Archangium primigenium: one gene and its partner. The protein of the gene in region 2 interacts with the protein of the main gene of each other region in a pairwise test. Links are inferred from orthologs where the notes say so. Each region holds a gene or a part of one and is shown on either strand. Other genes may lie near its edges.

The links.
Region 1: the proteins of serC (region 2) and selB interact in binary tests that used the Escherichia coli proteins (3 or more experiments, as listed by UniProt). The link is inferred for Archangium primigenium from one-to-one orthologs.

What each region holds. Positions count from the first base shown.
Region 1 is NZ_JADWYI010000001.1:8,812,496-8,819,638, reverse strand. The notes cover bases 155-3,045. They hold selB (selenocysteine-specific translation elongation factor), read left to right. Parts: upstream 155-587; coding sequence 588-2,504; downstream 2,505-3,045. Other genes in these bases: I3V78_RS36170 (ATP-binding protein), read left to right, coding at 2,501-3,045; I3V78_RS36180 (phosphoribosyltransferase family protein), read left to right, coding at 155-574. Also shown: more of I3V78_RS36180, read left to right, coding at 1-154; more of I3V78_RS36170, read left to right, coding at 3,046-5,011; I3V78_RS36165 (sigma-54-dependent transcriptional regulator), read left to right, coding at 5,047-6,432. UniProt on the Escherichia coli protein: Translation factor necessary for the incorporation of selenocysteine into proteins. It probably replaces EF-Tu for the insertion of selenocysteine directed by the UGA codon. SelB binds GTP and GDP.
Region 2 is NZ_JADWYI010000001.1:7,242,968-7,258,088, forward strand. Bases 5,195-8,175 are described here. They hold serC (3-phosphoserine/phosphohydroxythreonine transaminase), read right to left. Parts: upstream 7,239-8,175; coding sequence 6,150-7,238; downstream 5,195-6,149. Other genes in these bases: I3V78_RS29720 (M13 family metallopeptidase), read right to left, coding at 5,195-5,434; I3V78_RS29725 (chalcone isomerase family protein), read right to left, coding at 5,553-6,113; I3V78_RS29735 (TolB-like translocation protein), read left to right, coding at 7,454-8,175. In the rest of the region: I3V78_RS29705 (serine/threonine-protein kinase), read right to left, coding at 1-1,784; I3V78_RS29710 (PA0069 family radical SAM protein), read left to right, coding at 1,883-2,920; I3V78_RS29715 (DUF952 domain-containing protein), read right to left, coding at 2,924-3,280; more of I3V78_RS29720, read right to left, coding at 3,341-5,194; more of I3V78_RS29735, read left to right, coding at 8,176-9,907; I3V78_RS29740 (HvfC/BufC N-terminal domain-containing protein), read right to left, coding at 9,921-10,637; bufB (MNIO family bufferin maturase), read right to left, coding at 10,634-11,482; I3V78_RS29750 (hypothetical protein), read right to left, coding at 11,551-11,817; I3V78_RS29755 (helix-turn-helix domain-containing protein), read left to right, coding at 12,244-13,785; I3V78_RS29760 (tetratricopeptide repeat protein), read left to right, coding at 13,797-14,672; I3V78_RS29765 (hypothetical protein), read right to left, coding at 14,695-15,102; I3V78_RS29770 (sulfite exporter TauE/SafE family protein), read right to left, coding at 15,084-15,121. UniProt on the Escherichia coli protein: Catalyzes the reversible conversion of 3-phosphohydroxypyruvate to phosphoserine and of 3-hydroxy-2-oxo-4-phosphonooxybutanoate to phosphohydroxythreonine. Is involved in both pyridoxine and serine biosynthesis.

The DNA of each region.
Region 1 (7,143 bases), 1.6 Mb from region 2 along the record:
CGTCTCCATCCCCCCGGACGTGGTCCTGGCGCCTCAAGTGGAGGCGCCCCGGCACCCCACCGGGCGCGATCAGTCGCTCGCCAAGACGCGCATCCACGAGCTGAGCTGGGCGGAGTTCGACCGCTCGGTGCAGGCGCTCGCGCGCACCATCCGCCAGGGCTACGAGCCCCAGGCCGTGGTGGGCGTGGCGCACGGCGGCGTGTTCGTGGGCGGCGCCCTGTCCAGCGCGCTCGGGGCGGAGTTCTTCCCGGTGCGCATCAGCCGCCGCAGCCGCGACAAGGCGGTGAGCAAGCCGAAGCTCAGCGGCGACATGCCCCAGGAACTCAAGGGCAAGCGCGTGCTCATCGTCGACGACGTGGCGTCCAGTGGGGACACGCTGGAGCTGGCCACGGCGCTCGCGCTCAAGGCGGGCGCGCGCGAGGTGAAGACCACCACCCTGGTGCGCCGGGCCGAGGGCTTCTCCCCGGACTTCGTCGCCCTGACCACCGAGGCCCTCGTCGTCTTCCCCTGGGACTACGAGGAGGTGGTCGAGGACGGGCGCTTCGACGTGGATCCGGACAAGGCGGGGGCATGAGCCACCGGGCGCGATGATCATCGGCACCGCGGGGCACATCGATCACGGCAAGACCTCGCTGGTCAAGGCGCTCACCGGGATCGACACGGACCGCCTGCCCGAGGAGAAGCGCCGGGGCATCACCCTGGAGCTGGGCTTCGCGCACCTGGTGCTCGGGGACGGCCGGGTGGCGGGAGTGGTGGACGTGCCCGGCCACGAGCGCTTCGTCAAGGCGATGGCGGCCGGGGCGGGGGGGGTGGACCTGGCGGTGCTGGTGGTGGCGGCGGACGAGGGGGTGATGCCCCAGACGCGCGAGCACCTGGACATCTGCCGGCTCTTGGGGGTGCGCGCGGGGGTGGTGGCCCTCACCAAGGCGGACCTGCTCGAGGGCCTGGGACCGGACTGGCGCGCGCTGGTGGAAGCGGACGTGGCCACGCTGGTGGCGGGCACCTTCCTGGAGGGCCGTCCGGTGCTGCCCGTGTCGTCGCGCACGGGCGAGGGGCTGGAGGCCCTGCGCACCGCGCTCGGCCAGGTGGCCCGGGACGTGCCGCCGCGCTCGGCCGAGGGGCCCGTGCTGCTGCCGGTGGACCGGGCCTTCAGCCTCAAGGGCTTCGGCTCGGTGGTGACGGGCACGCTCCTGTCGGGGACGCTCGCGCTGGAGGAGTCCGTGGCGGTGCTGCCGGGGCTGCCCGGGCCCCTGCGGGTGCGGGGGCTGCACGTGCACGGCCTGCCGGTGTCGCGGGGCGTGGCGGGGCAGCGGGTGGCGGTGAACCTGGCGGGCGTGGAGGCCGAGGCGCTCTCGCGCGGGGGCGTGCTGGTGCGCGCCGGGGAGCTGCCCGAGACGTCCATGTTGGACGTGGAGGTGAGCCTGTTGGCCGCGGCGCCCGAGGCCCTGCCCCGGCGCCGCAAGCTGCTCTTGCACCTGGGCACCGCGCGGGTGGAGGCGACGCTGGCCCTGTTGGATGTGGAGCGGCTGGAGCCGGGGGAGACGGCGCTCGCGCAGCTGCGGCTGAGCGCGCCGGTGGTGGCCCTGCCCGGGCAGCGCTTCATCCTCCGGGGCGCGCGTGCCCTGCCGGGGCGGGGGGCGACGCTCGCGGGAGGCCGGGTGCTCTCCATCACGCCGCCCCGGCGCCGGCGGGGGGGCGCGGGGGTGGTGGCCCCCCTGTTGGAGGCGGATCCCGCCCGCCAGGTGACGTGGCTCTTGCGGCAGGCCGGCTATCGTGGACTCACCTCGCGCGAACTCTTCGCCCGTTCGGCGCTCGCACCCAGGGTATTATCCCGGGTGTTGGAGCCCTTGGGGGCTCGGGGGGAGATCGTGCTGGTGGATCGAGAACAGCGACTCTATCTGTCGGGAGAGATGCTCGAGGGGCTCAAGGCCCGGGCCCTGGCCCTGCTCGCGGCCTTCCACGAGCGCGAGCCCCTGCGCGAGGGGCTGCCCCGCGAGGAACTGCGCCAACGGCTGTCGGACACACTGGATGCCCGGGTGTTCACCCGGCTGGTGCATGCCCTGGTGGAGGGCCGCCGGGTGGAGGGGGAGCGGGACTGGCTGCGGCTGCCGGGCCGGGGCCGCACGTTGTCCCTGGACGCGGACGCGGCGCGCACCCGACTGGTGGCGGACCTCGTGGCGGCGGGCCTCGCGCCGCCCACGCTCACCGAGCTGGCCGAGCGCGTGAAGCTGCCCGTGCCACGGGTGCGGGAGCTGCTCCGGGTGGCGGTGGCCGAGGGGCGGGTGGTGGGCGTGAGCGAGGAGCTCTACTTCGACGCGGGGGCCCTGGCCGGGCTCAAGGAGCGCCTGATTGCCTACCTGCGCGAGAAGAAGGAGATTTCCACCCAGGGGTTCAAGGAGTTGGTGGGGCTGAGCCGGAAGTTCGTCATTCCCCTATCGGAGCACTTCGACCGCGAGAAGGTGACGCTCCGGGTCGGAGAGAAGCGGGTGCTGCGGCGCGCATGACGAAGAATCGCTATAGCGAGGCGTCCCTGCGGAGCCTCATCGAGAGTCTCACCAACCCCATCGCCGTGGTGCAGGAGGGTCGCATCCGTCTGGCCAACGAGGCCTACGTGCGGATGATCGGCCTGGGCCGCGAGCAGGTGGAGGGCCGTTCCTTCTTCGACTTCCTCTACACGGAGGACCGGGCGCGGCTGCAGGCGCGCTACCGGCGGCGCGAGCAGGGCATGCTCAAGCAGGAGGCGCCGCGGCGCTACCTGCTGCCGCCGCTCGCCGGGCATGGGCCGCGCGAGCTGGCCGTGCACGTGCAAGAGGTGGAGCTGGAGGGCAGCGGCTGGGCCATGCTCTGCAACCACCTGATCCTGGGGGAGCGGCCCGGGGAGCTGCAGGTCGCCGAGCGCCTGGTGGAGACGTCCGCGGAGCTCGTGGCGGCGCGCTCGGAGGAGGCGGTGCGGCGGCTGGCGGTGGAGGGCCTGACGCAGGCGAACCTGTCGGCCCGCTTCCTGGCGACGCACGAGGGCGAACTGAGCGAGAAGGGCGAGGCGGACGAGGACGGCGAGCCGGGCCGCCAGGCGCTGCGCGATGGCCGGCCGGTGTTCGGCCCCTCGGATGGGATGACGGTGCCCGTCTACCTGCCCCTGGGCGCGCCGCCCGCGGAGCTGTTGTGGGTGTCGGGCCCGGAGCTGACGCCCTCGTATGGCCCGGTCCTGGCGCTCTTCGCCAAGGTGGTGGGCGCGGCGCTCATGGACGCGCGCATGTTGGCGGACGTGGAGCGCGGCCGCTGGGAGATGTCGGTCGTGGCGGAGACGGCGCGCTTCGTGGCCCTGCCGGAGCCGCCCTCGCTCGAGGACTTCCTCTCCCGGCTGACGGCGCTGTTGAACGCGGAGGCCGCGGTGCTGCACGTGCCGGTGTCCTCCGAGCGCGACGAGTGGCACCTGGTGGCCCGGGTGGGCCTGGACGCGCCCCTGGTGGAGGCCTTCGCCACGCCGCCGGGTCCGCCGCCCTCGGTGACCCCCGCGCGGGGCGTGGAGCCCCTGGGCGAGGAGGAGGAGCGCCGCTGGCGGGCGCTGTCCGGAGGGCGGTTGGGTCGGGGCGCGCTCGTGCACATGTCCCAGGGCGGGGCGCGTCAGGGCCTCCTGCGCGTGGTGCGCGGGCCCGAGCGCCCCCTGGGCTCGGATGACCTGCGCCTGCTGGGCACGCTGGCCGAGCTGTTGATGATGCTCATGGATCAGCGCCGCCTGCGGGCCGAGTCCGCGCGTCAGCTCTCCGACTCGCGCCTGCTCCTGGACATGGCGCGCACCACGGCGGCCACCCTGGAGGTGGCCAGCATCCTGGAGGTGGCGTCGGACTTCCTCGTGCGGCTGCTGGACGTCACCGACTGCTTCATCTACCTGTACGACGAGCAGACCCACACGCTGCGCAGCGCCACCGCCTCCTCGCCCCAGCGCGAGTCCTTCCGGGGGTTCACGGTGCCGGTGGCCGACTCGCTGACGATCGCCGGACGCGTGGCCCGCGCCCGCCAGCTCGTCACCGTCTCGGACGTGGTCAAGAACGGCGGGGAGCTGGCGCGCACCGAGCTCGCCCTGCGCTTCCAGCCACGGGCCCTGCTCGGCTTGCCGCTCACCTCGCGCGAGGACTTGATCGGCGTGGTGGTGGTGTCCGACACCCGCCGGCCGCGCGTCTTCTCGCCCGCCATCCTGGAGCTGGCCGAGGCCACGTGCGGGCAGATCGCCCTGGCCATCGCCAACGCGCGGCTCTACGAGTCGTTGTGGGCCTCCTACGCGGAGCTGGCCGCGGCGCGCGCGGAGATGGTCAAGCGCGAGCGGCTCGCGGCGCTCGGCGAGCTGTCGGCCATCGTGGCCCACGAGGTGCGCAACCCCCTGGGCGTCATCTTCAACGCCGTGGCCTCCCTGCGCCGCCTGCTCGGCGCCAACGCCGACTCGGCCATGCTGTTGGACATCCTCTCCGAGGAGAGCGACCGGCTCAACCGCATGGTGAGCGACCTCTTGGACTATACCCGGCCGCGCGAGCCCATCCGCCAGCCCGAGGACGTGGCGCGCCTGCTCCAGGAGATCGTCGAGTCGGCGTGGAGCCAGCAGGGCAGTCCCTCGAACATCTCCGCCGTCAGCGACGCGGCCGAGGACCTGCCCCGCGTGCCGTTGGACCGCCGGCTCATCCGCCAGGCGCTCACCAACGTGCTCGTCAACGCCTTCCAGGCCACGTCCTCCCAGGGCGGGGCCGTGCGCGTGTCCGCCCGCACCGAGCTGTACGACGGGCGGGACATGCTGCGCATCGACGTGTCCGACCAGGGCGGCGGCATTCCCGCGGAGCTCCTGCACCGGGTCTTCGAGCCCTTCTTCACCACCAAGGCCCAGGGCACGGGGCTGGGGCTCGCGGTCGTCAAGCGCATCATCGAGGAGCACCACGGCGAGGTGTCCCTGGTGAGCACGCTGGGCCGTGGCACCGTCTTCTCCATCCGTCTTCCCCTCTTCCAGCCGACGAGTCCTCCGTGAAAGACGCCTCTCCGCCTCGCGGACACATCCTGGTCGTGGACGATCAGAAGAACATGCGCGCCACCACCGCGCTCCTCTTGAGCTCGGAGAACTACGACGTGCAGCAGGCGGCCGGGGGCGAGGAGGCCCTGGCCAAGCTGGGCTCCAGCCGCGTGGACCTGATGCTCACCGACTTGAAGATGGAGCCCATGGACGGGCTCACCCTGCTCAAGAAGGCCCTGGAGGTGAACCCGCGGCTGCAGGTCATCATGATGACGGCCTTTGGCTCCATCGAGAGCGCGGTGGAGGCCATGCGTCAGGGGGCGTTCGACTACGTCACCAAGCCCTTCAAGGAAGGCGAGCTGCTCTACCGGGTGCAGCGCGCGCAGGAGCGGGCGCAGCTCCTGGCCACCGTGGATCGGCTGACGGGCGAGTTCAACGAGCGCCACGGCCTGAGCGCGCTGGTGGGCAGCAGCCCCGCCATGACGGAGCTGTCCTCGCGGCTCATGCGCGTGGCGCAGAGCGATGCCACGGTGCTGGTGCAGGGCGAGAGCGGCACGGGCAAGGAGCTCGTCGCGCGCGCGGTGCACGCCCACAGCCGGCGGCAGAAGCTGGCCTTCGTGCCCGTCAACTGCGCGGCCATCTCCGAGACGCTCCTGGAGAGCGAGCTGTTCGGCCACGCCAAGGGGGCCTTCACGGGCGCGGTGCGCGCGCGCCGCGGCCTGGTGGAGGAGGCCCACGGGGGCACGCTCTTCATCGACGAGGTGACGGAGACGACGCCCGCCTTCCAGTCCAAGCTGCTGCGCACGCTGCAGGACGGCGAGGTCCGGCGCGTGGGCGAGTCCATCACCCAGAAGGTGGACGTGCGCATCGTCGCCGCCACCAACCGCGACATCGAGCTGGAGGTGCGCGAGAAGCGCTTCCGGCAGGACCTCTATTACCGGCTCAACGTGGTGACGCTGCGGGTGCCGCCGCTGCGCGAGCGCCTGGAGGACGTACCGGCCCTGGCCGAGCACTTCCTCAAGCGCGCCAATGCCCGCAGCTCCAAGCGCAAGAGCCTGTCCACCTCGGCGGTGGAGCACCTCATGGGCTACAGCTTCCCGGGCAACGTGCGCGAGCTGGAGAACCTGGTGGAACAGGCCGCCGCCCTCTCCGAGAGCGACGAGCTCCTGCCCGAGGACTTCCCCCTGCGGCCCAACCGCGTGACGGGGGGCGAGCTGGGCGCGCCGCCCCTGCCGCTCGCGGCGGAGAGCGGCGGTCGGCTGCCCACGCTCGCCGAGTCCGTGGAGGACGCCGAGCGCCGGGCGATCGCCCAGGCCCTGGAGCGCTACCAGACGGACCTCGGCCGCGTCGCCGAGGAACTGGCCATCTCCTCCACCACCCTCTGGCGCAAGATGAAGCGCTTGAACCTGCGCCCCGCCGGGGGCGAGCACCGCGAGTGAGGGCCCCTGTCGGAAATGAAATCGAGGTTTCAACGCTGAAACGTATAAGCCCCCGAGAGCACTGGGGATTTGCAGACCTGCAAAGGCATTGCAGAGGTGCAATGCCCCTCGGGGGCGCGCGGAGGGTGAGGGGAGATGCCAAGTACCCGGAATGACTGGGGTTGGCGCGGAAACGTGGGCTGGCATGGGGTGTGCTAGGTAATCCCGTCAGAGCACGTTGACGCGGCGATGAAGTGGTTCCCCCCCACCCCTTCAGCGCTCCGATGTGCTTCCTTTGGAAGAACCCGCGGCCCGGTTCGCTCTTCGGAGAGGACCGGGCCGCCTTCTTTTCCGGCCTCGAAGCCTCCGCGAGCCGGGCCGCCTTTCAGATGTGAAAGGCCATTTCACCGCTGCAATTGCAGGAGTGAAAGCTGGACGCGGTAGCGGTGGGTCCCCTCGTGCCAACCCCTTGGAATCGCGGGGCTTTCTCGTGCCCGTGGGCGTGGCACGCGGGGTGCTATAGCCCTCCGTCGGAGCATGTCGAAGCTGGTCGAAGGAGGTTCCCCCCCACCGCCTTCAGCCCTTCTGGCGAGCTTCTTGAGAAGAACCCGCGGCCCGGTCACCCTTTCTTCGGAAGGGTACCGGGCCGCCTTCTTTTTCCGGCCTCGGAGCCTCCGAGCGCCCCCGTGAGCCCGTCTGGGCCGGGCCGCCTTTCAGATGTGAAAGGCCATT
Region 2 (15,121 bases):
ACCAGCGACAGGAGGAGCCACTTGGCCCGCTCCTGGTCCTGGCCCAGGCCCTTCAACAGCTCCTCGGCCTGTCGGGTCAGCGCGCCGCCCACTCCCCCGAGCCGGTCATAGAGGTCGAGCGTCAAGGGCTCCCCCTGGCTCGCCTCCCAGAGTCCGCGCAGGGCGTGGCTCAGCAGGGGCAAGCGTCCGGTCTCGTCGCGCGCATCGTGCACCATGCGCTCCGCCAGCCCCTCCCCCAGGCGCAACCCCGCGCCCCGGGCCATGCCCCGGACGACCTGGGTCAGGGCGGCCTCCTCCATGGGCAACAGCAGGTAGCGCGCCGCGTGCTGGAGGTGGCGCGCGAGCGCGGGCACCTGGCTGATCCGGTCCACGAAGTCGCCCCGCACACTGGTGAGCAGCCGCAAGGGGCAGTCGGGGTCGGCCAGGGCCTCGGCGAGCAGCGCACCCAGTGCCGCGCCCTCGTCCGCGCCGGGCGTGAGGAGTTCCTCCAGGGGATCGATCACCAACAGCAGACGGTGCTCCGGCGCGAGGTGCTCGGTGACGAACGCGCGCAGGGCCTGGGGATCCGCGCGCAGCGCCTTCTCGAGGGCGCCCGGGGGCGCGCCCCCACCCGGCACTGGCAGGAGGACATCGAGCGCCTGGGCCAGGGCGCGCAGGGGCTCCTGTCCGGGCCGCACCCGGACCACCCACCAGCGCGCGTCCTGCTGGAGCCGGGGCAGCACGCCCGCCTGAAGCAGGGACGACTTGCCCACGCCGCTGGGCCCTTCGAGCTGGACCCACCGCCGCCCTCCCGCCCAGGCCTCGTCGAGCAGCCCGAGCAGGGTCTGGAGGTCCGCCTCCCGACCGAAGAACAGCTCCGCCTGGGTCTCGGTGAAGGGCGCGAGGCCCGGGACGGGACAGGTGCCCGGACCGTCCCGCCACGCGCGGCCCAGCATGTCGGCGCAGCGCCGCATCGTCGGACGCGCCGAGGGCTCCTTGGCCAGCATGGCCGTGACGAAGGCGCCCAGCTCGCCTGGAAGGGTGGGCACGAACCTCAGCGCGGAGGGCGGCTCCTTCTCCAGGTGCGCGGTGATGACCTCGATGGGCTTGGGCGACACGAAGGGCGGGCGGCCCGTGAGCAGCTCGAAGAGCACGACCCCCAGGGCGTAGACATCCGCCGGGCCCTCCACCGAGGCCGCGCTGCGCAGTTGCTCGGGCGCCATGTAGAGGTAGGTGCCCAGGAAGGCCGACTCGTGGGTGTGGATCTGCGTGGCCCCCAGGGCGTCGTCCGGCAGGGGCGGAAGCTTGGCGAGGCCGAAGTCCAGGATCTTGACGCGCGGGCCCGGGGCGGGCGCGTCCCGCTGCGCGCACAGGAAGACGTTCTCCGGCTTCAGGTCACGGTGGACGATGTTCCGGGCATGCACGTCCACCATGGTGGCGGCGATCTGCCGGGCCAGGGCGAGCGCCTCCGCCAGGGGCGCGGGGCCCGCCCGTTGCCGCATCCACTCGCGCAGCGTGAGGCCCTCCAGCAGCTCCATGGCCAGGAAGACCGTTCCCTCCAGCTGCTCGCAGTCGTGGACATGGACCACGCCGGGATGGTCGAGCCGGGCCAGCGTGCGGCCCTCCTGCAGGAAGCGGGCGACGACCTGCTCCTCGCGCGCCGCCTCGGGGCGCAGCAGCTTGAGGGCCACGGGCCGCTTCAGCAGCTCGTGCTCCGCCGCGAAGACCTCGGCCATGCCGCCGCGGCCCAGCAGGTGCGAGACGCGATAGGGCCCGATGCGGCGGGTGGGGGTCGGCTGATCCATGGATGGCGACCATGCTCCCCCCTTCTCCGGGCGGGCGCCAAGCCCACCCCACCCGGAGGCCCCTTGACTGAACGTCCTTTCAGACCCAGTCTGGGAGGGTGAAGCCCCGGCCCGTCTCCAATCCGCCCAACCCCTGGGACACCACCGCCGTGGAGTACCTGGAGGAGATTCCGCCCACGAAGCTGGAGGTCCACGAGGACCACAGCCGCGAGGTGCTCGGGCGCAACGACAGCCCGGACGTGGGCTTCTCCTGGAGCGTCAACCCGTACCGCGGCTGCCTGCACGCCTGCGCCTACTGCTACGCGCGCCCCTACCACGAGTACCTCGGCTTCGGCGCGGGCACGGACTTCGAGACGAAGCTCGTCGTCAAGCCGCGCGCCGCGGAACTCCTGCGCGAGGCCTTCGAGCGCAAGAGCTGGAAGGGCGAGACGGTCGCCTTCAGCGGCATCACCGACTGCTACCAGCCCCTGGAGGCCAGCCTGCGCCTCACCCGCGCGTGCCTGGAGGTCTGCGCCGAGTACCGCAACCCCGTGGGCATCATCACCAAGGGCCCCCTCATCGAGCGCGACCTGGACGTGCTCCAGACGCTCGCCGCGCACACCCGGCTCACCGTCTGCATCACCCTGCCCTTCCACGACGCGCACGTGGCGCACGCCATGGAGCCCTCCGTGGCCTCGCCCCGCCGGCGTCTGCTCACCCTCGAGCGCCTGGCCCGGGCCGGCATCGACGTGGGCGTGGCCGTCTCGCCCATCATCCCCGGCCTCAACGACGAGGACATGGTGCGTGTGCTCACCGCCGCGCGCGAGGCGGGCGCCACCCGCGCCTTCTCCACCCTGCTGCGCCTGCCCGGCCCCGTGCAGGCCGTCTTCGAGCAGCGCCTGCGCGAGAAGCTCCCCCTGCGCGCCGAGCGGGTCCTGCACCGCATCCGGGAGACGCGGGGCGGCGAGCTCAACGACTCGCGCTTCCAGGTGCGCATGCGCGGCGAGGGGCTCTACGCCGAGACGATCCACCGGCTCTTCTCCACCACCGCGCGCCGGCTCGGGCTCAAGACGTCCATGCCCCTGGAGGAGACGGACGCGGGCCCGAGCCCCTTTCGCCGCCCCATGAAGGCCGGCACCCAGCTCAGCTTCTTCTGAGGCTCAGGGCACGTCCGCCGGGAAGACGTGCGCGCCGTCCTCGCCGAGCGGCAGGGCCACCGCCGACAGCACGGCCGACATGGGCAGCATGCCGTACAGGTGCGGGAAGAGGCCCGGGCGGCGGCCCCCCGCGGAGGGCTCCCAGCGCAGCGCCTCGCCCAGGGCCGCCGGGTCCACGGCGACGAGCCACAGGTCGCGCTCGCCCGCGCGGTGCTTGCGGGCGCTGCCACGCACCTGCTCGGCCGTGGACAGGTGCAGGAAGCCGTCGCGCGTGTCGTCGTGGGAGCCGCAGTAGATGCCGACGGTCTGGGCGGCCCGCCAGTCGGCGCCACGCACGAGGGTGTAGATGGGGGCGTTCATGCCCCCCTGCCTAGCGCACTTCCCGCCCCAGGAGGAGCCGGAGCGGGAAGCGGAAGACGACTACCAGACCTCGCAGCGCTCGGCCTTGGGACGCACCATCTTCGCGTCCGCCTTGCACTGGAAGGCCTTCTGGAACTCGGACAGGTTGCCGAGCGGGCCGTTCACCCGCCAGCGCGGCGGCGCGTGCGGGTCCACCATCACGAGCTGCCGGGCGAACTCGTCGCGGGTCTTCGAGCACCAGGACTGCGCGTAGCCCAGGAAGAGCTGCTGGCTGGGCGTGAAGCGCGCACCGCCCGCGCGCCGGGCCTCCTCGGGGTTCTTGCGCAGCCACTCCTCCATGGCCGAGTGCGCGAGCTTCAAGCCGCCCAGGTCCGCCACGTTCTCACCAAGCGTCAGCGCGCCGTTGAGCTTGAGGTCATCCACCGCCGTGTAGTTGTCGTACTGGGTCTTCACGCACGCCACGCGCTCGCGGAAGGCCTGGTCCGAGGCCGGGGTCCACCAGTCGCGCAGGTTGCCGTCCGCGTCGTACTGGCGGCCCTCGTCGTCGAAGCCGTGGGTGATTTCATGCCCCACCACCATGCCCATGGCGCCGAAGTTCACCGGCGCCGTGGCCGAGCGGTCGAAGAAGGGCGCCTGGAGGATGCCCGCCGGGAAGACGATCTCGTTGAAGGGCGGGTTGTAGTAGGCGTTCACCGTGGGGGGCGACATCAGCCACTCGGCCTTGTCCACGGGCTTGCCAATCTTGGCGAGCTGACGCGCCTGCTCGAAGGTGTTGAGGCCCGCCCACGAGGTGAGGAACGAGCCGCGGTCCACCTGGACGCCGTCGTAGTTGCGCCACTGGTCCGGGTAGCCAATCTTGTTGACGATCTTGTGCAGCTTCACCAGGGCCTGCTCCTTGGTGGCCGCGTCCATCCAGGCGAGCGTGTCCAGGTCGCGCTCGAAGGACTTCTCCAGCTCCACCACCATCTGCTGGGTGGTGGCCTTGCCGTCCGCGCCGAAGGTGCGCGTGATGAAGGGCTGCGCGAGCGCCTCGCCCAGGCCCGCGTTGGTGTAGCGCACGCACTTCTTCCAGCGCACCGTGTCCTGCTTCACGCCGGTGAGCGTCTGCGAGAAGCGGAAGCGCTCGTCCTGGAAGGCCTTGGGCAGGGCGGGGATGTTGCCCAGGACGTAGTGCCACGTCAGGTACGTCTTCCACGTGGCCGGGGGCGTGGTCTTCACCAGGCGCTCCACCTCCTTGAAGAAGGCGGGGTGGGTGACGTTGAGGGCCTGCACGTCCTTGGCGCCCGCGGCGGTGAAGTACACGTCCCAGGGGAAGGCGGGCGTCTCGGCCTTGAGGCCCTTGCGCTCCAGGCGGTGGTAGAGGTTCTTGGGCTCGCGGCGCTCCACGCGCGACTGCGAGGCCTTGGCCAGCGCCGTCTCCACCTCCATCACCGTGGCGGCGCTCTTGGCGGCGGCCTCGGGCGACTCGCCGAGCAGCACGAACATGTTCTTCGTGTGCTCGAGCGCCGCGGCGCGCAGGGCCTTCGATTTGTCGTCCCCGTTGAGGTAGTAGTCGCGGTCCGGCAGCGTCAGGCCGCCCTGGTCCACCTCGCCCACCACCTGGCTGGCGTCCTTGAGATCGTTGTTGGAGCCGAAGCGGAAGAAGGGAAAGACGGAGCGGGCGTGCATCTGGCCCACCTGCTGGGCCAGCGCCTTGGCGTCCTTGGCGCCCGTGAGCTTCGCCAGCTCCGCCTTGAGCACGGGCAGCGAGGCCTCCAGCTTCGCCTCGTCCATGCAGGCGCCGTAGAAGTCGCCGAGCTTCTGGGCGTAGGGCGTGCCCTCGGGGGCCTTGCCCGCGGCGGTCTTCTCCAGGATGTCGCGCAGGATGTCCTCGTTGCGCGCCATGATGTCGTCGAAGCCGCGCGACCAGCGGGGCCGGTCCGCGGGGATCTCCGTCGTCTTGAGCCAGGTGCCGCACGCGTACTCGTAGAAGTCGTCGCAGGGGTTGACCTGCTCGTTCATCGCCGAGGCGTCCAGGCCCGCCGGCATGGGCAGGGCCTGGGCGGGCGCGGGAGGCGCGGGGGGCGTCTGGGGCTCGGTCTGCGAGGGCCCGGGCGTGGCCGTCTTGCACGCGGACACCACGAGGCAGCAAGCGGCGAGCAATGCCTTTCTCATCCAGTCATCTCCAAGGGGTGAATTCGAGGGGTGAAGCCGAGGGGTCAAAGACACGCGCGCGGGCGCCCGGCTGACGGGACGACCCACGCGCGGGGACTGCGTCACGACACGACAGCGACTACTCGCGGCCCAGCATTCCGTTCTTGAGGCCGGAGTCCACGGGATCCTTGCCCAGCCACACGGAGAAGAGCGCGTCCGCGAAGTCCTTGCCCTCCACGGCCAGCTCCTGTCCGGAGCTGCTCGTGACGGTGGTGCCCTTGCCCGGCGTATAGGTGATCACCAGCTCCTGGCCCTCCTTGAGGTCGGGGATGGCGGCGGCGAACGTGTCCAGCCGCTGCTGGAGCTTGGCCAGACTGGCGCCCGCGTTCTTCTTGAAGCCGTCCACGATGGCCTCGGAGATCTGCTCCTTCTTGAGGTCGCGCTTCATGGACATGCGCACGCGCTTGATCTGATCCGAGGAGATGACCGTGGCGGCGTCCTGCGAGGGCGTCTGCAGGTAGAGGCCCACGGTGTACACCTTGAAGATGGCCTTCTTGCGCAGGCCCACGCCATTGAGCTTGAGCTCCTGACCGCTCACGGAGGCCGTCTCGGGGTAGTTCACCCCGGCGATCTCCTTGGCGGTGGCGGGCAGCGCGAGCAGGGACAGCAGCAGGACGGCGCACGACACGGTGTTCTTCATGGACCCCTCCGAGGTGGCGAGAACGACGGGGCCACCCTAGCCGTTCTTCCGAGCGAACTCCTCCATGAAGGACACGAGCGCGCGCACGTCGTCTGGGGACACCGCGTTATAGAGCGACGCGCGGATGCCGCCCGCGCTGCGGTGCCCCTTGAGCCCCACCATGCCGGAGCGCGTCGTGGCCGCCACGAAGGCGTCGTCCAGCTCGGGCGTGGGCAGGTGGAAGACCACGTTCATGTAGGAACGGGACGCGCGTTCCACGGGAGCCCGGTAGAAGCCGGACATCCGGTCCAGCGCGCCGTAGAGCAGCTCGCCCTTCTCCCGGTTGCGCCGCTCCAGCGCGGGCAGGCCGCCCAGCTCCTCGGCCCACGCGAGCACGTTGCGGCACAGGTAGATGGCGAGCGTGGGGGGCGTGTTGTAGAGCGAATTGTTCTCCGCGTGCAGGCTGTAGCGGAAGATCTTCGAGATGTCCTGGCGGCCGCGGGCGATGAAGTCCTTGCGCACCACGGCGATGAGCACGCCCGAGGGGCCCAGGTTCTTCTGGGCGCCCGCGTAGATGAAGGCGAAGCGGCTCACGTCCAGGGGCTTCCACAGGAAGTCCGAGCTCATGTCCGCCACGAGCGGCACGTCGCCCACGTCGGGCCAGGCGTGCCACTGGGTGCCGTAGATGGTGTTGTTGCTCGTGATGTGGACGTAGGCGGCGCACGGGTCGAGCTGGAGCTCGTCCTGGCGGGGCACGCGCGTGTACTTCTTGTCCGGCTGCACCGTGGTGGCGGCGATGCGCGCCTGGCCCAGGAGCTTCGCCTCGTCGAGCGCCTTCTCGCTCCACACGCCCGTCATGAGGTAGTCCGCGCTCTCGCCGGGGCGCAGGAAGTTCAGGGGCACCTGGGCGAATTGTTGCGAGGCGCCACCGGTGAGGAAGAGCACCTGGTGGGTGTCGGGGATGCCCAGCAGCCGGGTGAGCAGCGCGATCGTCTCCTCGTGGACCGCGTCGTACTGCTTGCCCCGGTGGCTGTGCTCCATGATGGACATGCCGGAGCCCTGGAAATCGAGCAGCTCGTCGCGGGCCCGCTCGAGCGCGGGCAGGGGCAATCCCGCGGGACCCGCGTTGAAGTTGATGACGCGCATGGGGACGTCTCCTCTGGAAGAACGGACGGGCCGGAGATTGCGCCGAACGTGTGCGCGGGGGAAGCACGAAGCGTGTGGGAGCCTGCGGCCCACCCGGCCCCTGGGCGTCCGTCCCGGGGCCAATCCGGGAAAATCCTCGCGCCCCAACGAAGGGCATTGAACGGAGCCCTCCGACCCCCGGGCCATGGACACTGAATGGCGCTACGCTGCGCGCCATGAGGACGAAGACCTGGTTATTTGGATTCCTGTTGGCCGTGGCCACGCTGTCGGGCTGTACCTGCGGCGGTGAGACCCCGACCCCGGGACAGATCGACAGCGGCACGGGCGGCAACGCGGGCAACGACGCGGGCACGGGCGGCGACGGCGGCGGCTCCAATGGCGGTGGCGGCTCCGATGGCGGCGCCGACGCGGGCGTGGCGCTCAAATCGCTCACCCTCTCCCCGCCCAGCCCGATCCTCACCATCTCGGGCAGCACGGCGGCCGTGCAGAAGTTCTCCGTGGTCGGCCTCTACACCGACGGGCACACCGAGGACCTGACGTCCCAGGCCTTCTTCCGGGTCGAGGACCCCCGGCTGGGCACCTTCTCCGGCGCCACCTTCACCTCCAGCACCACCGTGGGCGGCACGAGCAACGTGCACGCCCGGGTGGACACCGCGTCCGTGTCCACCGACGTGCGCGTGCAGCTCAACCAGAAGGCCACGGACTCCAACCCGGGCTCCGCGAGCGTGCCCGTCAACCCGGACACGCGCTTTGGCGGCACGGTGGATGCCGCGCGCAAGCCCGCGATCGTCTACCCGAGCGACAAGGTCATGGTGCCGCCGAACCTCGGGCAGCTGGAGGTCCACTTCACCCCCGGCCCCACCACCAACACCCTGTTCGAGCTGCGCTTCATCAACGACATCACCGACGTGCGCGTGTACCTGCGCTGCTACCTGCCCTCGGGTGTCACGCTGCCCGCCGGCATCAGCCGGGGCTGCATCTACACGCCGGACGCCACGGTGTGGAAGTTCCTCGCGGAGAGCAACCGCGGCGGCCAGCTGGTGACGCTCGCGCTGCGCGCCACGGATGACGCGGGCACGTCGGTGGGCGTGGCGGATCCCATCTCGCTGCAGTTCGCCCGGGCGGAGATCAAGGGCGCGCTCTACTACTGGACCACCCGGCCGGACCAGGTGGGCGTGATGCGCTACGACTTCGCGGGCACCGGGCCTCAGAGCGCCACGTCCATGCTCACCAAGAACAACATCAACTCGAGCGGCGTGGGCTGCGTGGGCTGCCACTCGCTGAGCCGCAACGGCAAGAAGATGGTGGCCGCCGTGGAGCAGGGCAACCTGGAGGATGGCTACAACGAGGGCCAGGTGGCGCTCATCAAGGACCTGGCCAGCTACGCGCCCGACGCGGGCACGGGCAGCGCGGCGGGCATCGCCCTGTCCTCGAAGTACCAGAGCGCCTTCGAGTCGTGGAACCCGGACGGCAGCAAGTTCGTGGGCGTCTACAGCGGTGACAACGCCACGCGCTTCGGCCTGCAGCTGTTCAACGGCGACACCGGCGCGTACGAGAGCCAGATCGACAACACGGGCACCTACGAGCACCCCGCCACCCACCCGGACTGGAGCGCCGACGGCAAGTCGATCGCCTACACGGCGGTGGGCTACACGGGCTTCCCCTCGCAGAACCGGCGCACGTTCACGGGCGCCATCCACCTGGTGAAGGCCGAGGGCGCGGGCTGGAGCGCGCCCCTCACGGTGGCGCCGTCCGTGCCGCTCACCGCCTCCAACGCCTACGCCAAGCACCGCTACTACCCGGCCATCGCCCCGGACAACTCGTTCCTCGTGTTCAACGAGTCCACCTGCCCCCAGAACAGCGACACGAGCCAGTACTGCAACGGCGACACGGATCCGTCCGCCACGCTCTGGGCCGCGAAGCTGGAGGCCAACGCCGCGCTGGTGGAGCTCAAGAACGCCAACAAGCCCGGGCCCACGGATGACAAGGACGGCGCGGGCGCCTTCCTCAAGAACCTCACCAACAGCTACCCCAAGTGGAGCCCCTTCGTGACCCAGGGCAACACCGGGGCCCGCAGCCGGCTCATGTGGATGACGTTCTCGTCCTCGCGCAACTACGGCCTGCGCAAGACGCCCGAGGCCAGCGGCGCGTCCGAGGCCGACAAGAGCACGCTCCTGTGGATGGCCGCGGTGGACCCGGACAAGGTGCTCGCCGGCGAGGACGGCTCGTACGTGGCCTTCGCCCTGCCCTTCCAGGACATCACCACGTCCAACCACATCGCCCAGTGGGCCCAGTACCTCGTGAGCAACGGCTGCTCCACGGAGAACGAGGGCTGCAACTCGAGCGGCTCCACGTGCTGCAACGGTCTGCAGTGCGTGCAGCTCAACCGGGATCCGCCCCTGCCGTGCGACATCGCGGGCGCGTGCGCGTGCCAGCCCGTGCCCCAGTGCGCCCCCGCGTTCGACAAGTGCTCCACCGTGGCGCCCTGCTGCGATGGCCTGCTCTGCCTGGATGACACCACGGGCGGTGACTGCTCGGGCGACAACTGCTCGTGCCGTCCTCAGTGCTCCAACCGGGATCAGCCGTGCGGCAACGGCACCCCCTGCTGCGCGGGCTTCGTCTGCAACAACCTGCCCACGGGCAAGGTGTGCCGCGTGCAGCTGAACTGAAGCGCCGGGCGGCTCAGGGCCGGAGCACGAGGCCCTCGGCCGCCCGTTCCTCCACGGCGGCGTGGATGTGTGACACGTCCACGCCCGTGGCCGCCGCCACCTGCTCCGGCGTGAGCCCCTCCAGGGCCATCTTGAGCACCAGCAGCGCCCGGTCGTCCGCCGCCAGGTACATCGTCACCAGCCGCACCGGGTGCCGCCAGAGCAGCGCCACCTCGGCGCCCGGCGCGGGCCGCGCGTCGCCGCCCCGCCGCAGCCAGGCGCACAGCTGGAAGGGATGCTCCAGCACCGCCAGCGTGGGGTTCACCGTCAGCCGCTCCACGCGCGCCGGGACGGCCTCCCGGGACAGGTACACCGCGAAGTCCGTCCACTCGAAGCGCGCCAGCGCGGGCAGGAAGTCCGGGAGCGTGCGCGTCCGGGCCGCGTCCGCGACGAAGTCCGGGAAGCCCGCGCCCACCTGGTTCATCTCGAAGGGCCGGGCGGGCCGCGACGCCGCGTAGTCGCGCACCAGCTCCGCCCAGGTCTGTGCGTCCACGCTCCCGCGCACCCGTGGGAAGAGCTTGTCGAGCGTGGCGTCCCCATGGTGGCGCACCATCTGGCCATAGAGCGCCACCCGCGCGCGCGGCGCGTCCCAACCCGGGTGGGCCGCGTACAGGCGCTCCAGGGCCTCGGGCGCGGGGTCCGTGAAGTAGGCCTCCATGGTGTCGAAGAAGCCGCGCAGGCCGGGCTTCATCGCGCCCCCACCCGCGCCATCAGCGCGCGCGCCCGATCCGCCTCGTCCAGCACCGCGTCCAGCGAGGGGATGTGCGCATCCCACTCGATGAGCGTGGACACGGGGCCCGTGCGCTCGAGCACGTACTGGTACAGCGACCACACCTCGTCGCAGACGGGCGCGCCGTGCGTGTCGAGCAGCACCTCCGGCAGGCGCTCGTGGCCGGCCAGGTGGAGCTGCCCCACGCGCTCGAGCGGCAGCGCGTCCACGAAGGCGCGCGGGTCATACCCGTGGTTGCACGCGTTCACGTACACGTTGTTCACGTCCAGCAGCAGGCCACAGTCCGCCTGCTCCACCACGTGCCGCAGGAAGTCCGCCTCCGCCAGGGTGCCGCCGGGCATGTGCGCGTAGTAGCTCGGGTTCTCCAGCAGGAAGGGGCGGCCCACGCGCGCCTGGACTTCCCGCACCCGGGGCACCACGTGCTCCACCGCCTCCTCGCTGAAGGGCAAGGGCAGCAGATCGTAGAGGTACGCGCCGCCCAACCGCGCGTAGCAGAGGTGATCCGAGAAGAACGGCGCGTCCACGCGCTCCACCAGGGACTGGAGGCCGACGAGGTAGTCCTCGTCCAGGGGATCCGGCCCGCCGACGTTGAGCGCCACGCCGTGGGGCAGCACGGGCCAGCGCTCGCGGCAGGCGTCCAGGGTGGCCTGGGGTCGGCCGCCCAGGGTGAGGAAGTTCTCGGGGATGATCTCCACCCAGTCGAGCGCCCGGCGCGTCTCCGGCAGGAGCGTGTAGAACTCGCGGCGCAGGCCGATGCCCACCCCCAGCGGCTTCATCCTCCAGCGCTGTCCACCACTCACCGGCATGCCCTTTCTCCTGGGGAAGGACTCCGGGCGGCGGACCGGGGGGAAGCTGCCCGCCGCCCGAGAGTGGACTACTTCTTGCCGCCGCAGCCGCTGGAGCCGCAACCGCCGCCGCCACAGCCGTGCTCGGCCGCCTTCTCGGCGGCGGGGGCCGCGGCCCCCTGGGCGGGAGCCGCGCTGGCGCCGTGCTCCATGGGGGCCATGGGGGCGGCCTGCTCCATCGCGGCGGGGGTGCCCTGCTCCATGGGCGCCGCGGCGGGCTTGGTGGTCGCGCAGCCGGTGGCCAGCGAGCCGAGGGAGAGGGAGCCAACGAGCGCGGTCAGGGTCTTCACGTTCATGAGACGGGGCCTTTCGGGCAGGGGCGGCAGGGCCTTCGCGACAGGCGAAGGGTCCGCTCCGGCACTCATACGCCACCTGAACCCCCGGGGTTACAGCCCCCGCTCGACCGGCCCCCGTGGGAGGCGCCCGGCCCGGGTCATGCCGCGCGGTGTCAAACCCGGCCCCCGGTAAACCCCTCAGGTAAAATTTGACAGCCCCCTGGCCTCCCGTCCAAGGCGCGTGGGAGGCCCTCTCCCTCTTGGAGAATCGAGCACTTAGGCATCCATCCCGGGAGGAAGCCGGGAAGACCGGTCGGTAACGTCGGATCCCGGACAGGGGTGATCGCGGCTGAAAACGTTTATTGCAAATCGGTAAATGCGACCGCACAGTGGACGGAGGCGGAGGGTAACCGGCGGTTGACGCGGGGTCCCGCCCAGGACGCAGCGATGAACGAGAACGCACTGAACGCCAATGTGGGTCTGAAACTCCGGGGCCTGCGGCTCGCGCGCAACATCAAGCAGACGGACGCGGCCAAGGATCTGGGAGTGTCCCCGGCGTACCTGAACCTCATCGAGAAGGGCAAACGGGTCATGCCCTTCCCGCTGTTGTGGAAGGCGCTGCGCTACTTCGACCAGGATCCCGAGCAGTTCATGTCCACCCTGGGCGAGGGCCGGGTGGACGAGGCGCTCGCGAAGCTGCTGGACGAGCCGCTGCTCAAGAGCCTGGACATCGACTCGGAGTCGCTGCAGAGCCTGTCGGCGGAGCCGAAGCTCGCGGGCACCGTGGCGGCGCTCTTCAACCTCTACAAGAACACGCGCACGCAGTTGGAGAACGTGCTCGCGCAGCTCAACGTGGAGGAGAGCGCGCGGATGAACTCGGCGCCGCCGGGCAACTCGGCCGGGCCCCGCTTCGACTACTCGCCCTTCGACGAGGTGAGTGACTTCCTGGAGGCCCACCACAACTACTTCCCGGAGCTGGAGGAGCAGGCCGAGTCGATGCGGCGCGACTTCAAGCTCGGGCGGCTGGTGTCCAGCCCCCAGCTGTTGCCGCTGTTGGAGGAACGCTTCGGCTACCGGATGCGCCTGGAGTCCGCGCCCAGTGGCTCCTCGGTGGTGCGCCGCCTGGACGCGGGGAGTCAGGAGCTCACGCTCTCGCCGGACCTGACGGAGCAGCCGCTCAAGTTCCAGCTCGCCGCCTCCATTGGCCTGCTCATGCTGGACAAGGAGAAGCTGGTGGAGCGCATCGTCGGCGCGGCGCGCACGCGGCACGCCGAGACGCTGCGGCTCATCAAGGTGCACCTGGCCAACTACTTCGCCGGCGCGCTGATGCTGCCCTACGGGGACTTCTTCAAGGAAGTGGAGCGCACGCGCTACGACGTGGAGCTCCTGTCCAACCTCTTCGGCACCACGTACGAGACGGTGGCCCACCGGCTGTGCAACCTGTCGGACCCCAAGCGCCGGGGCCTGCCCTTCCACTTCCTGCGCTCGGACATCGCGGGCAACATCTCCAAGCGCTACAGCGGCACGGGCATCAAGTTCGCCTCGGGCGGCGGCTCGTGCGGCAAGTGGGCCGTGCACCTGGCCTTCCTCAACCCCTCGCAGCTCACCCGGCAGTACTCGATGATGCCGGACGGCACCTCGTACTTCTGCTTCGCCAAGGTGCAGCTGCAGCCCATCGAGGGCTCCATCGTGCGCGGCTCGGCCTACTCCATCGGCCTGGGCACCCACGCGGAGAACGCCAAGTACCTGGCGTATGGCCTGCCCACCACGGACCTGCGCAAGGACGCGGTCCCCAGCGGCATCTCCTGCCGCTTCTGCGAGCGCACCGACTGCAACCAGCGCGCGGCCGCCAGCTACCGCTTCGCCTTCTCCATCGACGAGTACACCAAGAAGGACTGCTTCTTCTCGCCCCTGCTCGTGCACGAGGCCGGGCGGGCGGAATCGCTGGACAAGACGCTGCGGCGCCGTAACAAGGGCGAGGAGAACTGAGCCGCCCCGCCATGAGTCCCAACGACACCGAACGCGCCCACATCCTCGAAGCCATCCAGCAACAGCGCAACGCGCTCGCCGTCACGCGCATCACCAGTGATCCGGGGGAGATCGGCAAGGGGCTGCTGCAGCTCGCCGAGCTGCACGGCATGCTGGAGGAGCACGCCGAGAGCCGTCGCCACTACGAGGAGGCCCTGGGCTGCTTCCAGTCGGCCGCGGACAAGGACGGCCAGGCCCAGGTGCTCTTCGGCCTCGGGGTCGCGCGCGCCCACTTCGAGGATCACCGCGGCGCCATCGAGCACATCGCCCGGGCGGCCTTCCTCTTCAACGAGCTGAAGGATCAGGAGAACGAGGCCCTGTGCCGCGCGGCCATCGGCGAGTCCCTGCGCTCGCTCGGCCAGCCCAAGGGCGCCGAGGAGAAGTACCAGGAGGCGCTGCTGCTCTACCGGCAGGCCAAGAACGGGCCGCGCATCGCCCGGCTGCTCCTGGACATCGGCGACATCCGCATGGAGACGGGCGACTACGAGGCGGCGCGCAAGCGCTTCGCCGAGGCGCTCGTCGTGATGGAGAAGGAAGCGGAGGTGGAGATGGAGCCGCTCGCGCTCTGCCGGCTGCTGCTCGGCGAGGCCGAGGGCCTGCTCGGCAACCACGAGGCGGCGCGGCCCCACCTGCGCGCGGCGGCGGACCTGTACGCGCAGCTGCACGACCATGCCTACGAGTCCCGGGCGCGCTGGGACTTGAGCATCGCGTGCACCTTCGTGCAGGACTGGAAGATGGCGCGCGAGGAGCTCGAGACGGTCATCCCCCTGTTCGAGCACCAGGGCCGGGCGGACGACGTGGCGCGGGCGCGCAAGGTGCTCGCCCACTTCGACTCGCGCGGGGTGTAGCCCTCCCGCGCCGTCGCCGGGCTCAGGCGTGCAGGCCCGAGCCCACCGCCATCGCCAGGAGGCCCAGCACCCCCGCGGCGTAGAGCGCGTAGCGCCACTCGCCGCGCATCCCCAGGGTCGTGCCCGCCACCACCAGCCGCACCACCGGCGTCACCAGCAGCGCGCACGCCGCGCCCTTGCGCAGCACGTCGATGAGGACGTGCACGGACTCGGTCTCCGGCAGGAACTCCAGCCCGATGGACACGAGGAACAGCAGGCCGCTGCACAGCGCGCCCCCGCGCAAGAGCCGGGCGATCCACACCTCACCGGCCTCGGCGCGCTCGGTGGCGGGAGACAGGGCCCGGGCCGGGACCGCCTCCCGCGGGACTTCCATGGAGACGGGAATGGCCACCGGCCTCGGCTCCCGCGTGCTCATCTGGACATCGGCCATAGCCCCTCCGCGCCCTTCC